DNA from 2 places in the Streptomyces sp. NPDC047515 genome. Region 1 is predicted to be linked to the other one. Evidence: riboswitches for the same ligand, from Rfam matches in the RefSeq annotation. Region 1 holds a riboswitch; the other holds the start of a gene.
The links. A riboswitch is a leader RNA that binds a small molecule or an ion and turns the genes downstream of it on or off. The one in region 1 is predicted to bind cyclic di-AMP.
Positions count from the first base shown of each region.

Region 1 (7,609 bases):
CACGGCGTCACGCACGGCCCCTTGCGCCACCACTCCGGCAGCATGGCGATCGCCTCGTCGCCCAGCGGGTTCACTCCGGGCCCGGCGGCCAGCGAGTGGCCGACCAGCACGTGCAGACACTTCACCCGGTCCGGCATGCCCCCGGCGCTCGGGAAGCCCTCAAGGACCTCGATGGCGTCGCGCCGGGCGATGTAGTCCTCGTGCGCGGCGCGGTACGCGGCCGCCAGCTCCGGGTCCGTGGCGAGGCGCTCGGTCATCTCCTTCATGACGCCGTTCGCCTCCAGCGTGCCGATCGCGGACGCGGCACGCGGGCACGTCAGGTAGTACGTCGTCGGGAACGGCGTACCGTCCTCCAGCCGGGGCTGGGTCTCGACCACGTCCGGGTTGCCGCACGGGCAGCGGTGCGCGATCGCGCGCAGCCCGCGCGGCGGGCGGCCCAGCTGCAGCTGGAACGCGGCGATGTCCGCCTCGGTGGGCGCGGTGGACTCGGTCTGCGGAGGGGGGGTTTCCATGCCTGCCTAGGTTCTGATCGGGCTGCTCGAACTGCGGTTCTGCAGAGGGGATGAAGGGAGTCAGTCGCGGTCGGCGCTGTCCACGCCGTCCCAGAGGTTGGAGTGCCACGGCCGGCCGGAATCATCCGTCTCGCCGTTGCGCTCCTTGACCGCGTCGGGGTCGATCACCGTATATCCGGTCTCTCCGGGGAGAAGGTAGTGCAGGTGCTTGCGGGCCAGCTGCCTGATGTACGCGTCGTCCTGGAGGCGCGCCTTCTCGTCGCGCAGCTCCTCGGTACGGTCTCGGGCCTCCTGCGCCCGGCGCTCCTGGTCGGCGATCTCGTCGCGCTGCGACACGTACTGTCGCATCGGGTACGCGAGCGCGACCACCAGGGAGCAGACGATCAGGGCGAGGAAGGCCGCCCGGCCGGTGAGCCGGGAGCGGCGGGCCTGGCGGCGGTTCTGCGACCGGTAGACGCGGGCGGCGGTCTGCTCACCGAGCAGCCGCAGCCGGGTCGCGGTGGAGAACCGGTCCCGGTCCTTCGCGGCCATGTCTCCGCCTCCCCATTACGCACGTCCGTCCCCGCACACGGTACGGGACCGAGTGCGGGGACGGACGGAGGCCGGTGCCTTTGCCCCGCGAGGGGCCTGCGATCAGGCCTTGTCGCGCCTGAGGTTCGCTGGGCGCTGCGCTCGTCGGTTCACAAAGCGCTGTGCCGACCGGCTGTCGTGGCGCTGTGCAGATCAGCTCTCGGAGCGGAACCGCGGGAACGCGGAGCGGCCCGCGTACACCGCGGCGTCGTCGAGGATCTCCTCGATGCGCAGCAGCTGGTTGTACTTGGCGACGCGGTCCGAGCGGGCCGGGGCGCCGGTCTTGATCTGACCGCAGTTCACCGCGACGGCGAGGTCGGCGATGGTGACGTCCTCGGTCTCGCCGGAGCGGTGGGACATCATGCACTTGAAGCCGTTGCGCTGGGCCAGCTCGACGGCGTCCAGCGTCTCGGTCAGCGAACCGATCTGGTTGACCTTGACGAGCAGGGCGTTGGCGGAGCCCTCCTCGATGCCGCGGGCCAGCCGCTCCGGGTTGGTGACGAACAGATCGTCGCCGACGATCTGCACCTTGGCGCCGAGCTTGTCGGTGATGACCTTCCAGCCGGCCCAGTCGTCCTCGTACAGCGGGTCCTCGATGGAGACCAGCGGGTACGCGGAGACGAGCTCCTCGTAGTACTCGGTCATCTCGGCGGCGGAGCGGGACTTGCCCTCGAACTCGTACTTGCCGTCCTTGTAGAACTCCGAGGCGGCGACGTCGAGCGCGAGCGCGATGTCCTTGCCCGGGACGTAGCCTGCCTCCTTGATGGCCTCGACGATGAGGTCCAGGGCGGCGCGGTTCGACTCCAGGTTCGGCGCGAAGCCGCCCTCGTCGCCGAGACCGGTCGAAAGGCCCTTGGTCTTCAGGACCTTCTTCAGCGTGTGGTAGACCTCGGCGCCCCAGCGCAGGGCCTCGGAGAAGGACTCCGCGCCGATCGGGGCGATCATGAACTCCTGGATGTCCACGTTGGAGTCGGCGTGCGACCCACCGTTGAGGATGTTCATCATCGGAACGGGCAGCAGGTGCGCGTTCGGGCCACCGAGGTAGCGGAACAGCGGCAGGTCCGAGGCCTCGGAGGCGGCGTGGGCGACGGCCAGCGAGACACCGAGGATGGCGTTCGCGCCGAGCGAGCCCTTGTTCTCCGTGGCGTCCAGGTCGAACATCGCCTGGTCGATCAGCCGCTGCTCGGTCGCGTCGTAACCCACGAGCTCCGGGCCGATCTGCTCGATCACGGCGAGGACGGCCTTCTCCACGCCCTTGCCCTGGTAGCGGTTGGGGTCACCGTCGCGAAGCTCAATGGCCTCGAACGCACCGGTGGAGGCGCCGGACGGCACGGCAGCACGGCCCGTGCTGCCGTCGTCGAGGCCGACCTCGACCTCGACCGTGGGGTTCCCCCGGGAGTCGAGGATTTCCCGGGCTACGACGACGTCGATGGACGGCACGAGGCATCTCCTTCTGGGATATGACACTGGTTGTGCAGGGTCACTTTGGCCTTGCGACAAGAGCCTAACCGGCCCGGCCCGCTCAGTCGGACTACCGCCCGCCCCCTGGGACGAAAAAGGACCCAAGAGCGAGCATCACGGGGCGAACAGCCAGAATTTTACTGGTCAGTAACTACAGAAGTTGAACGATCACGCACCGCTGGGCCCTCCCGGAGCCCGCCCCGCGCGGGCCGGAGCCGGCCCGTCCGGACGCGATACGGAGGCGACGCGCCCCGCCGGGACAGAGCTGCCGCACGCAGCGAGGTGACGCACCTCGCGGAAGCAGGGGGTCACACGGAAACCCCGGCCCGGCGCGTACGGGGGAACGCGCGCCGGGCCGGGGTGCTCAGGGAGGAGAGTTCCCGGACTACTTCGTCAGGTGCAGCTGCTGACCCGGGTAGATCAGGTCGGCGTCCTTGACGATGTCCTTGTTCAGCTCGAACAGGTGCTGCCAGCCGCCCTCGACCTTGTGGTCGGCAGCGATCTTGCTCAGGGAGTCGCCGGAGACGACCTTGTACTCGCCGTCGCCCTTCTTGACCTTCTCGCCGGTCGGGGTGGTGACGGTCTTCTTCGCCTCGGCCTGCGGGGCGGCGGAGCGGTCCGAGCGGTTGGTGGCGGGGGCCTCGGTGCGCTCGGCCTTCTTCGGCTGGACCTGCCGCTCGGGCGCGGCGGGGGCGCTCTGCTGCTGCGTGGCGCCGGAGTTGGTCTTCGAGGAGGAGCCGGTGTCGACGCCCGGGTCCACACCGTCGTTGCGCAGGTTGCCGGCGCCGGCGCAGCCCCAGGCACCCGGGCCCTGCAGGGCGAGGAGCTTCTCGGCCGTGGCGATCTGCTGGGCCTTGGTGGCCAGGTCGGCACGGGGGGCGTACTGCGTACCGCCGGCGGCGGCCCAGCTGGACTGCGAGAACTGCAGGCCGCCGTAGTAGCCGTTGCCGGTGTTGATGGACCAGTTGCCACCGGACTCGCACTGGGCGACAGCGTCCCAGGTGGCGACGGAGGCGGCGGAGGCACCGGTCGCACCCATCAGCGGGACGGCGACGGCGGTACCGGCGACACCGGCGAGCGTGGCGATACGGACGGCCTTGGACGGGCGACGGTGCTTGCCCTTGCTGGAAAACAGCATGGAACTTCTCCTCACCGACGCCTACGAGGTGAGCTGTCGGGTTCGGGCCAAGTGAGTTGCCCGGTCGCACGTCCTAGCACGCGACTTCACCCCAAGCCGCCCCTGATCCGTCTTTCGACGATCGGGCCGGCGCTTACCTGGGTCCCCCGCTCCTGCCTACGGCGCTTTACGCGTCTGTTCCCTTCGACCGACGGCAGGATTCGGCGTGACGGTCGACGGGGCCCGCGGTGCGAGCGGTTCCGACCGTAAACATAGGCAACCCCCACATTCAAAGATGGACACATCGGACAATCAGCCCTTACTTGCATCTGAGGAACCATCGTTTCCGCAGGTGGGAGGCAATACGGAAGGGCCCCCCGGGCGCGACACGCCAGTGACGTAAAGAGACCCATGTCTCACTTACGCATAAGTGGACATAGGTCCCTGAACTACCCCGGTTTTTGAGGGTCTATTAGCCGATTTTCAGACTGCCCTCAGTCGGCCTTCACATCGAGACGGAGGCTCTGGCCAGGGAGGATGAGGTCCGGGTCGGAGCCGACCGTCTCCTTGTTGGCCTCATAGAGCGCGGGCCAGCCGCCGGGAACCTTCTGTGCATCAGCAATCGCCCAGAGGTTGTCGCCGGAACGGACGGCGTACGCGCCGTCGACGGCCGACGCACCCGCGTCGCGGGCGTCGCCGCCGCCACGGGAGGCATGGCGGCCCGACTCGCGGTCGACGCCACCGTCCACGTCCCGGCTCTCCTCGGGCGCCGGAGTGCCGCGGTGCTTGCCACTCGTACCACTGGACGAGTCGGACGTACGGGGTGAATCGGACGTCTCGGAGGACGGGCCCGAGGACGGAACGGCCGACTCGGTGGCCGAAGGCTTCGCGGAGTTGCCCGCCTCGTCCGCCTTCTCTCCCGCCTTCTCGCCCGGCTTCTCGCCCGCCTGCTTGCCCGTCGGCTTGTGGGCGCCGCCCGATGGCGTGGCGGCATCGGACGGGGTCGCCGACGCGCCGTCAGCCGACTCCGCACCGTCCGCCGGCTCGGCGGAGTCCGTGACCCCCGGGTCGACACCCGGCAGCGTTCCGTCCACCGCGAGACCGGAGATGACCGCACAGCTGGGCCACGCCTTCGGCCCCTTGTCGGCCAGGACCTTCTGGGCCACGGCGATCTGCTGCGCGCGGCTGGCGAGGTCGGCACGCGGGGCGTACGACTCGCCGCCGTACGCCTTCCAGGTCTCCGGCGAGAACTGCAGGCCGCCGTAGAAGCCGTTGCCGAGGTCGGCGCTCCACATGCCGCCGCTCTCGCACTCGGCCACCCGGTCCCAGGTCGTGGCGTCGGCCGCGTGCGCACCGGCCGCGCCGAGCAGCGGGATGGCGATGGCCGAGCCGGTCACGCCCGCGGCGACGACGATGGCGGGTGCCTGACGAGGGCGACGGTGTCTGCCGTTCGCGGAGCCCATGGGGTTGCCTTCCGTGTGACTGACGAGTGACTGGTGAGTCGAACGGTGAACCTAGCGGGACTCGAACGCGTGTCACAAGTCGATGCAGCACAGATCACGTGAAAGTCACAGAGTTGACAGAGTGTCACCTTGTGTCGTCGTGACCCCCGGCGTGAACTCCACGGGCAGCGTGCGCAGTCCGCGCATGATGAGTCCGCCACGCCACCGCAAATCGGTAGGTTCCACCGCAAGCCGCAGGTCCGGAAGGCGCCTCAGGAGCATGGCGAGCGCGGTCTGTCCCTCCAGCCGGGCGAGTGGTGCTCCCAGGCAGTAGTGGATGCCGTGCCCGTATCCGAGGTGCTGATTGTCACGCCGTGCGAGGTCGAGCGCGTCGGGGTTCTCGAAGCGTTCCGGATCGCGGTCGGCGGCGGCGAGTACGACGAGCACGGGGTCACCGGCCGCGATGTCCTGGCCGCCGAGCGTCAGCGGCTCGGTGGCGAACCGCCAGGTCGCCAGCTCCACCGGGCCGTCGTACCGCAGCAGTTCCTCGATCCCGGTCTCCAGCAGCCCGCTCTCCCCCGCGTCGAGGGAGAGGTGCAGCCGCTCGCGCTGTGCGGGGTTGCGCAGCAGGGCGTACACCCCGTTGCCGATGAGATTGACCGTCGTCTCGAAGCCGGCGAAGAGGAGGATGAAGGCCATGGCTGCGGCCTCGTTCTCGGCGAGGTGCTCGCCGTGGTCGCCGGCCCTGATCAGCCCCGAGATCAGATCGTCCCCCGGGTTCTCCCGCTTGCGGTGGATCAGTTCGGCGAGATAGCCGCGCATCTTCTTCACCGACCTGGCCACCCCGCCGCGCGGTCCGCCGCCGTGGCGGATCATCATGCCCGCCCAGTCCCGGAAGTCGTCCTGGTCCTCGCGCGGCACGCCGAGCAGATCGCAGATCGCGTAGATGGGGAGCGGGAACGCGAAGTCGTGGATGAGGTCCGCCTTCCCCTCCGCGATGAAGCGGTCGATGAGGTGGTCCGTCAGTTCCTGCACGCGCGGCGCGAACGCGGCCACCCGGCGCGGGGTGAACGCCTTGGAGACGAGGCGGCGCAACCGGGTGTGGTCGGGCGGGTCGATGTTCAGCAGATGCGTCATCAGCTCCGCCTTGCGCTCGCCCGGGATGCCCGTCTTCCCCTTGGCGTGCGCCGGCTCGGCGTGGTGCGCCGGATTCTTGGAGAGCCGGCCGTCGGCGAGCGCCTGCCGGGCGTCCGCGTACCGGGTCACGAGCCACGCCTCGACGCCGCTGGGCAGCGCGGTGCGGTGCACGGGGCTGTGCTCGCGCAGCCAGGCGTAGGCCGGATACGGATCGGTGGCGAACTCCCAGGTGAAGAGTTCGGGCGCACCGACAGGGCAGGCGGCGGGGTGATCGCCGGGGGCAGCTGCGGAGCTGTCGGCGAGGCGGGAGCCGGGGTGGGCCGCCGGGCCATCGGCGGGGCGGTCACCGAAGTCACCGGCAGGGCCGTCGGTAGGCGGATCGGCGGGGCGGTCGGCGGGGCTGTGATTCACCCTCCGACGTTATCCGTTGCCCTCCGCCGCCCGGATCGCGTCCCGGTAGGCGCGGCCCGCGGCCCGCAGCGCGGCCTCGGGGTCGATGCCGTCCTGTTCGGCGCGCACGGCGAGGGCGAGGAGCTCGTACCCGATGCCGTCGCCCGTGGGGAGGGCCACGTCGAGCCCCGCGGTACGGACCCGGCCGGCCAGTTTCGCCGCCAGCGCCAGGCCGGGCTGGCCGAGCGGCACCCCGTCGGTGACCGAGTCGCGCTGCTTCTCGACGGCCTTGGTCCGCAGCCAGTGCGCGTGCACGTCCTGCGGGGTCTCGGCGGTCTCGTCGCCGAAGACGTGCGGGTGGCGGTGGATCAGCTTCTCGACGAGGGTCGCGGCCACGTCGTCGACGGAGAACGGCTCCGCCCCGTCCTCGGGGCGGCCTTCCTCGGCGATCCGGGCGTGGAAGACGACCTGGAGCAGTACGTCCCCGAGCTCCTCGCGCAGCTCGTCGCGGTCGCCGTCCTCGATCGCCTCGACGAGTTCGTACGCCTCCTCGATGGCGTACTTGGCGAGGCCCTTGTGGGTCTTCTGCGAGGTCCAGGGGCATTCGATCCGGATCCGGTCCATGATCTGGACCAGATCGAGGAACCGGGCCCCCGGCAGATCGTACGAACCGGGCAGCAGTTCCAGGTCCGGCATCCGCACCCGGCCCGAACCCGCGAGCCGCGCGAGCCCGTCGGTCAGCGCCGGGCTGCCTTCGCCACTCGTGAGGAGAACGACGCTCCGGCCGCCCGCGCAGGCGTCGACGAGCTCCTGCGCGGTGGGCGCCACGTGCTCGACGGTGACGCCCGCCTCGCGCAGATACGGCAGCTGCGGATTGTCCCGCTCGGCGCAGAGCACCCGGTCGGCGGCGTGCAGCGTCTGCCAGGCGGGCCAGGACAGAAGACCGGGCGCGACGCGGTGGCTGGCGGTGAGCAGGACGA
Region 1 is NZ_JBEYTM010000025.1:178-7,786, reverse strand. It holds gene ABZ826_RS21100 (DUF501 domain-containing protein) at 1-512, opposite strand, end outside; gene ABZ826_RS21095 (septum formation initiator family protein) at 573-1,043, opposite strand; gene eno (phosphopyruvate hydratase) at 1,236-2,522, opposite strand; gene ABZ826_RS21085 (transglycosylase family protein) at 2,929-3,681, opposite strand; cyclic di-AMP (ydaO/yuaA leader) riboswitch at 3,685-3,855, opposite strand; gene ABZ826_RS21080 (transglycosylase family protein) at 4,155-5,123, opposite strand; gene ABZ826_RS21075 (cytochrome P450) at 5,229-6,650, opposite strand; gene ABZ826_RS21070 (nucleoside triphosphate pyrophosphohydrolase) at 6,660-7,609, opposite strand, start outside.

Region 2 (7,609 bases), on a different contig from region 1:
GTGACCGAGCGTGGTGGTGCGCCGGGCGCGGTGATCGGCGGCAAAACCGGATGGGTTCCGCCCGCGCATTCGTACGGGGATGAATCGAGCGCCTGGTTCATCTCGTACGCCCGCTCGGGGCAGGGAAGGCTGGTCGCGTTCGCTGTTCATGTCGGAGGTTTCGACGACCGGGTCGACGAGGCCGATGGTGCGCGACCGGCTGTCCGTGTCGCGGAGAGGATGAGCGGGGCTGCGGCGGCCACGAGAGGCTGACGGCTGTGCCGGCGACGGGTGGTCGCCGGTACGCGGGCGAGGAGCGGCGGACGCGTCAGGCCGCCGGCTCGATGTTCTGGTTGGCGTGGAAGAGGTTGTACGGGTCGTAGGTGCGCTTGACGGCCGCCAGGCGGTCGTAGTGGTCGCGGTAGGTGGCGCGCACCCGGTCCTGGGTCTCGCCCGCGCCGATGAAGTTCACGTACGTACCGCCCATCGAGTGCGGGTGGAGCTCCTCCCAGTAGTCGACGCACCACTGCCTGAGTGTCTCGGCGTTGTCCGGGTCCGGGTCGATGCCCGCGATGACACCGGACCAGACCGCGTCCCGGTAGGCCCAGGCCGTGTCGTCGGGGCCCGGCCGATGCGCGGCGCCGTCCACCGGGTAGAGGTGCGTGGTCGACAGGCCGGTGGGGAGGCTCTCGGCGTACTTGGCGTGGACGGCGATGGCGTCGTCGGTGATCCGATCGAAGAAGTTGCCGCGCCAGTACCACTGCAGGCCGGAGGGAAGCAGCTCGTCGAACATGGACTGCAGGGCGGGATAGGGCATCGGCGCCACGAAGTGGAAGGCGGGCGGGCCGGGGTCCGCCACGGGCCTCAGGGTCGCTTCGAGGAGGTCGGGGGCGCCCGTCCAGCACCACACGACACCGCACATCTTCTGGCCGTGGATCTCCTCGGGGAAGGCCGGAGCGGGCGGCACGGTGAGCGCGGCGAAGAAGCCGCTCAGGTTCTCGGTGGCCGCCGGCAGGAAGTCGCGGTACCAGCGCAGTACGTCGGGGGTCCGGTCGACCGGCCAGACGGTGATGGCGACGCCCACGGTGTCCACCGGGTGCATCCGGAACGTGAAGGAGGTGACGATGCCGAAGTTCCCGCCCCCGCCGCGCAGCGCCCAGAACAGGTCGGGGTGGGCGGTGGGGCTCGTCGTCACCGCGGTGCCGTCGGCCAGGACCACGTCCGCGGTCAGCAGGTTGTCGACCGTCAGCCCGTATCTGCGGGTGAGGTGGCCGTGGCCGCCGCCCAGCGTGAGGCCGCCGACGCCGGTGTTCGACAGGATTCCGGTGGGGGTGGCCAGGCCGAAGGCGTGGGCGGCGTGGTCGAGGTCGCCGAGCGTGGCGCCGCCGCCGACCGTGGCCCGTCGCGTGCCGGGGTCGATGTGCGCCCAGCGCATGGGCGACAGGTCGATGGTGACTCCGTCGTCCACCAGGCACAGGCCGGCGCCGCTGTGACCGCCGCCGCGGACCGCGACCACGAGACCCTCGTCCCGGACGAAATCGACCGCGGCCATGACGTCCGCCGCGTCGCCGCATCGCACCACGGCGGCCGGACGTCTGTCGATCATGGCGTTGTAGATCGTGCGGGCCGTCCGGTACTCCGGGTCCCGCGGAGCGATGACGGGTCCGCGCAGCGCGGCCCGCATCGCGTCCAGGGTGTCGAGCGCGGTGCCGTTCATGGTCCGGCCATCTCCCTGCTCACCTCGATGCGGACCGCTGCCCCCGCCCGATCCCCCGTCGGGCCGTCGGAGTGCGCCGGGGGCGTGCACCGGGTCCTCCGGCACCCCGGGACCGGGGGCGGCCGCCGTGGGCTGATGTCTCAAGCCTCCCCGCGGTCCGGGGGCCGTGCCAGTCCGCCGGACCGGGGGGAGCGAGACATGCGCGTCACGGACAGGGCGGCTCTGCTCAGACGAGGAGCTTCGTCTTCGCCCGCTGGTACTCCTCGTCCGTGATGGCGCCCCGGTCCTTGAGCTCGGCGAGCTTCGTCAGGTCGTCGACGTGCTTGCCCTCCTTGGGAGCGTGCGCCTCGGAGGCGCCGGCGGCCTCCCGTACGTACGCCTTGAAGGCCGCCTCCCGGTCCTGCGCCTCCTTGACGTCCCGCTTCCCCATGGATTTGCCGCGCACGATCACGTACACGAGGACGCCCACGTACGGCAGCAGCAGGGCCACGATCAGCCAGCCCGCCTTGCCCCAGCCACCGAGGTCGTCGCTGCGGAGGATGTCGGCGATGACCTTGAAGAGCAGGAACAGCCACATGATCCAGAGGAAGAACCAGAGCATGGTCCAGAAGAGATCGAGCAGGGGGTACTTGTCCACAGTCCGCTCCCCTATCACCGCGAGTCATCGCGTCGACTGACTGAAAGGTAAATCAGTCATATCACCCCATATCCGCCCTCGCTCGTTGTTGTTCGAGACCCTCCTCGGAGGGCGGGTGCGGAGTACCGTGGAAACGTCGAGGGAGGCTCCGGCCTCCAGGAGGCGGGGTCGCCTCGTGGTCATGAAGCGGCGTGAACGGCGTGAGCAGCGACGCGGAGAGCGGCGCGAGCGGCGGCGTGAGCAGGCGCACGCTGGGACGCTCGCGAGGGCGCATGAACAGGGCGGATGAGTCCGCCCTGAGCCCGGTCGGGGCGATCGGCCGCGTCACCGTGCCGATCCCTCCCGACGGTCCGGGCGAAGTGCTGGTGGCCGTACGGGGCGGGTCGGAGGCCTACACCGCATGGTCGACGACGTCGATCGAAAGGGATGTGCGCGTCATTGTCGTCGACTCGGTCTCGGCACGCGGGGTGATCGTGGAGCGCCTGCCGCCCTGAGCGGAGCAGGGGCACACCCGCCTTGAGCAGTGACCTACGGCAGGAGTCTTCCGATGTTCTTCTGGCATGTTCCCGCCCCCAACGAGGCGATGCTCATATCCGGTTCCAAGGGGCAGACCCTGGACACCCAGTTCCGGATCGTCACCGGCCACGGCAGTTTCGTGCTCCCGGTCAAACAGAAGGCGCGCATGCTCTCCCTGGCGCTGCGCGAGGCGGAGATCACCGAGGACTGCGTGACCCAGCAGGGCATCCGCCTCAACGTCCGGGCCGTCGCGGTCTTCAAGGTCGGCGACGACGCCGTGTCCATCGCCAACGCGGCGCGCCGATTCCTGACGGAGCAGGAGCAGATGGAGGAGCTCGTCGGCCGGATCTTCGCCGGGCACCTGCGTTCCATCGTCGGCGGACTGACCGTGGAGCAGATCATCCGCGAGCGCAACCGGGTCTCGCAGGAGGTCATCGCGGGCAGCCACGGCGAGATGGAGAAGCTCGGCATCGTGGTGGACGCCCTCCAGATCCAGGAGATCGACGACGCCACCGGCTACATCAAGAACCTCGCCGCCCCGCACGCCGCCGCGGTCGCCAGCCAGGCCCGGATCGCCGAGGCCAAGGCCGACCAGGAAGCCAGTCAGCGCGAGCAGCAGGCCGCCGCGCTCAAGGCGGAGTACGAACGTGACACCGCGATCAAGCGGGCGGGCTTCCTCGCCGAGACCGAGCAGTACAACGCCCGCGCCGCGCAGGCCGGGCCGCTCGCGCAGGCCCAGGCCTCGCACGAGGTCATCGAGGAGCAGACCGCGCTGGCCGAACGGCAGGCCGCGCTCGCCGCGCAGCGGCTCGAAGCGGAGGTCCGACGTCCGGCGGATGCCGAGGCGTACCGGCAGCGCACCCTCGCGGAAGCGGCCCGTGACCGGGTGAAGTTCGAGGCCGACGGCAACGCGTACACCGAGCGGGCCATCGCCCAGGCCCAGGCCGACGCCAACAGCGTGCGCGCCGCCTCGCTGCGCGACGGCAACCAGGAGCTCATCGCGGCCAACCGCGTCGTGGAGAACCTGCCGGCGCTGGCCGACGCGGCGGCGCGCGGCATGTCGGGGGCCGACCTCACCGTTCTCAACGGCACCAGCGGTGTCAATGAGATGGCTGCGGGCGTGGTCGGCCAGGGGCTGGCGATCCTCCATTCGCTGCAGCGCGGCGCGAGCGCGATGAAGTCACCGGCGGTCGACGGGAAGGCCGCTCCCCGTATCACCGAGACGAATTGATCTCCGGGGCCGGATCGAAGGGGCGGCGGGACGCGGGAGATTCGCCGAGTGGTCATGAGCGCGCCGGACATGGCGTAGAGTTGTGTTCATCGACGCGGGGTGGAGCAGCTCGGTAGCTCGCTGGGCTCATAACCCAGAGGTCGCAGGTTCAAATCCTGTCCCCGCTACTGAAGATTCAGGCCCGGCACGCACACAGCGTGCCGGGCCTGAATCATTTCCCCGTAGCCGTCCGGGGCGCCGTTCGCGTCGCCGCCGGTTCCCGGTCAGCGGTTCTTGGTTCCCGGACCTCGGGCTTGCGAAGGGGCGGGGCGGACGGTGTGTGAGCTGGACCACGCGTACCCCCATTGGCCGATGAGGAGTCGCCGCGCGCCTTCGCTCAGGTGAGCCTGGGGTGGGGCGCGGTACCGTCCGCAGCCGTGCGCGTACCGGGCAGGAGACCACAGGTGTGGAAGCGGCTGAAGCGGCACGGCAGACATGCCGGGGGTGGCGTCCGCACTCGGCGGTTCGTCCGCGCGCTGCCCGCCCTGATGATCGTCGGTGGGCTGGTGTTCGACTTCCTCACCCCGCCGCCCTTCACCGCCATTCCGCTGTTCGTGGCCGCGCCGCTGATCGCCGCGCCGTTCTTCTCGCTGTCCGGCACCATCCTCACCGCCGTCGCCTCGCTCCTGGCCCTCGTCGCGCTGAGGCTGCACAGCAACACGTTGCCGCAGGTCGTGCCGTTGATCGAGCTGCTCACCCTGGCCACGGTGTCGGTCCTCGCGGTCGTCATCAACGGGGTCGTGCGGCGCGGCAGCGAGCAACTGGCCTCCGCGCGGGTCATCGCGGAGACCGCCATGCGGGCGGTGCTGCCGAAGCCGTCCGACCGGATCGGCGGGCTGCATGTGGCGGCGCGGTACGTGGCGGCGCAGGCGGACGAGTTCGTCGGCGGTGACCTGTTCGCCGTGGCGGACACCCCGCACGGGGTGCGGCTCGTGGTCGGGGACGTGCGGGGGAAGGGGCTCGACGCCGTGGAGTCGGTGGCGGTGATCATCGGCGCGTTCCGGGAGGCGGCCGAGCAGGAACGTTCGCTGGAGGGCGTGGCGCAGCGGCTGGAGCGGGCGCTGGCGCGCGAGGGAACGGGGCGGGGCGGGCTGGACGCCGTCGAGGGCTTCATCACCGCCGTACTGGCCGAGATCCCGTCCGGGCTGTCGCGGGTACGGATCGTCAACCGCGGCCACCCCGAGCCGATCCTGCTGCATCCGGACGGGGCGCTGGATGTGCTGGGACCGTCGGTGCCCGCGCTGCCGCTCGGGATGGATCTGGGGGTGTGGCCCGACCGGGCGGACGAATGGGATCTGCCGGCGGGGACGACGCTGCTCCTCTACACCGATGGCCTCTCCGAAGCGCGCAACGCCGACGGGGTCTTCTACGATCCGGCGGCGCGGCTGCGCGGGCGGATCTTTCCGGGCCCCGAGGAACTGCTGTCCGCCCTGACCGACGACGTACGGCGGCACACGGGCGGCGAGACGACCGACGACATGGCGCTGCTCGCGGTCGTACGTCCTGCGGAGGGGCAACCGCACCGGCGCAGGACCGTGAAGATCGTGGGTCTGGACACGATGTGACGGGTGGGGCGGGCGCGTGGTGCGGACCGGGCGGAGTCTCGGGCACGGCATGCCACCGTCCGTAACCGAAGGGCGCCGCTCCGCATAATATTTGACGCAACGTCAGACGTCGGGTAATGGCTGAGGGTCGATCAACTCATCCGATTCCACCCGGGTATGTCCCGTAAAGTCCAGGCCAAAGTCGTGAACGATCAGTGGGAACGGCTTGGAATCGGGCCCGGGTGTCTATTAACGTTCGATAACGCAGCGCGGTCGTCCCAGCCGTCGTCAGTGGCGGCACCGTGCGCGAGCGCCGAATTCCGCAAGGGAACCGGGGAACCACCTACATGGGGTGAATCGGACACCTGTGTCTCACGAGAGGCAGAGGCGCCCGTAGGAGACCTTCCTGCTCCGAACCCGTCAGCTAACCCGGTAGGCGAGAAGGAAGGAAAGGAGTGCGCCCCCGTGGCGTCCAACAAGCCTGCCCCCGAGGCCCCCGTGCGGTTCACCTCGGACTTCGGCCCCGGTGTCGACTCCGGCCCCGGTGTCGACTTCGGCTCCGGTTCCGGATCTGACTACGGCTACGGCCCCGGTCACGGCCCGGGTTTCGCCTCTGACGCCGGACTGGGCTCCGACACCGGCTACGGCCCCGGTTTCGCCTCCGATGCCGGTTACGGAACCGCCGGGACGGGAACGGCGTTCGGCACCGGCTACGGCACCGAGCCGGGCGGCGACTTCGCCGGTGGGTCCGGTGAGTTCGGTGGGTCCGGCGACTCGGCAGAGCTCCGCAGGGAATTCCGCGCCGACGGCGACGGCGAGCCCGAACGAAGCCGGGACGAGTGGAACCCCACCGAGGAGTCCGTCCGCCCCGTGCGCGGCAAGCACCGCGTCGCCAAGCAGCGCAACGGACTTGCCCGTAGCTCCACCGTGCTCGGGGTCGGCGTCATCGCGGCGGTCGGTGCGGGCGGCATGGCCACCGCACAGAGCAAGCCGGCGGTCTCCATCTCCCTTCCCGATTCCATCGCGGACAATCTGCCCGACGCCAAGTCCCTTCCCGGCGTGGGTTCCCTGTTCTCCGGCGAGTCCGAAGCCGACAAGGCCGAGACCGTCGCCGCGTCCGCGCCGCTCACCACCGCCGGCATCACCACCGCCGAGGCCCAGCAGGGCACGACGGACGCGGGCGAGGTGCTCCGCGCCCGTATCCTCCAGCAGGCCGAGCAGCAGCAGGACGCCGCCGACGCCGAGGCCAGGGCCGCCCAGGAGAAGGAGGCCGCGCAGAAGGCCGCCGCCGAAGCCAAGAAGCAGCAGGACGCGGCCGAGGCCAAGGTCGCCGCCGAGAAGAAGAAGGCGGAGGAAGAGGCCAAGAAGAAGGCGGAGGCCCTTCGGCTCGCCAAGCTCGCCGCCGGCTACGCCATCCCGACCACCTCGTACACGATCACCTCGACCTTCGGCGAGGCCGGCTCGATGTGGTCCTCCGGCTACCACACCGGCCTCGACTTCGCGGCGCCGACGGGTACCCCGATCAAGGCCATACACGGCGGCACCATCAAGTCGGCCGGCTGGTCCGGTTCGTACGGCTACCGCACGGTGCTGGAGCTCGAAGACGGTACGGAGCTCTGGTTCTGCCACCAGTCCTCGATCGGTGTCAGCGTCGGCCAGGAGGTCACCACCGGCGAGACCATCGGCCGGGTCGGTGCGACCGGCAACGTGACGGGCCCGCACCTCCACCTGGAGGTCCACACCCCGGCCGGTATGGGTATCGACCCGATGGCCTGGCTGCACGACAAGGGCCTCAACCCCTGATCGACCGGCCGCCTCGCGGCCCGCGTGATCCGAGCCGGTTCGCCGGCCACTGAAACCCGGCAGCCCTGACGCTCTCCCCCCGACGCCAGGGCTGCCGGTCTGTCGGCACAGTCGCTCCGGCCGGAGGGGTGGGCCGGGCGGAT
Region 2 is NZ_JBEYTM010000033.1:21,576-29,184, reverse strand. It holds gene ABZ826_RS24880 (penicillin-binding transpeptidase domain-containing protein) at 1-252, shown strand, start outside; gene ABZ826_RS24875 (FAD-binding oxidoreductase) at 308-1,696, opposite strand; gene ABZ826_RS24870 (SHOCT domain-containing protein) at 1,923-2,333, opposite strand; gene ABZ826_RS24865 (hypothetical protein) at 2,525-2,827, shown strand; gene ABZ826_RS24860 (SPFH domain-containing protein) at 2,881-4,080, shown strand; tRNA gene ABZ826_RS24855 (tRNA-Met) at 4,174-4,247, shown strand; gene ABZ826_RS24850 (PP2C family protein-serine/threonine phosphatase) at 4,524-5,684, shown strand; cyclic di-AMP (ydaO/yuaA leader) riboswitch at 5,965-6,117, shown strand; gene ABZ826_RS24845 (M23 family metallopeptidase) at 6,129-7,466, shown strand.
Region 2: linked by a shared signal. The riboswitch ahead of ABZ826_RS24845 (M23 family metallopeptidase) and the one ahead of ABZ826_RS21085 (transglycosylase family protein) in region 1 are both predicted to bind cyclic di-AMP.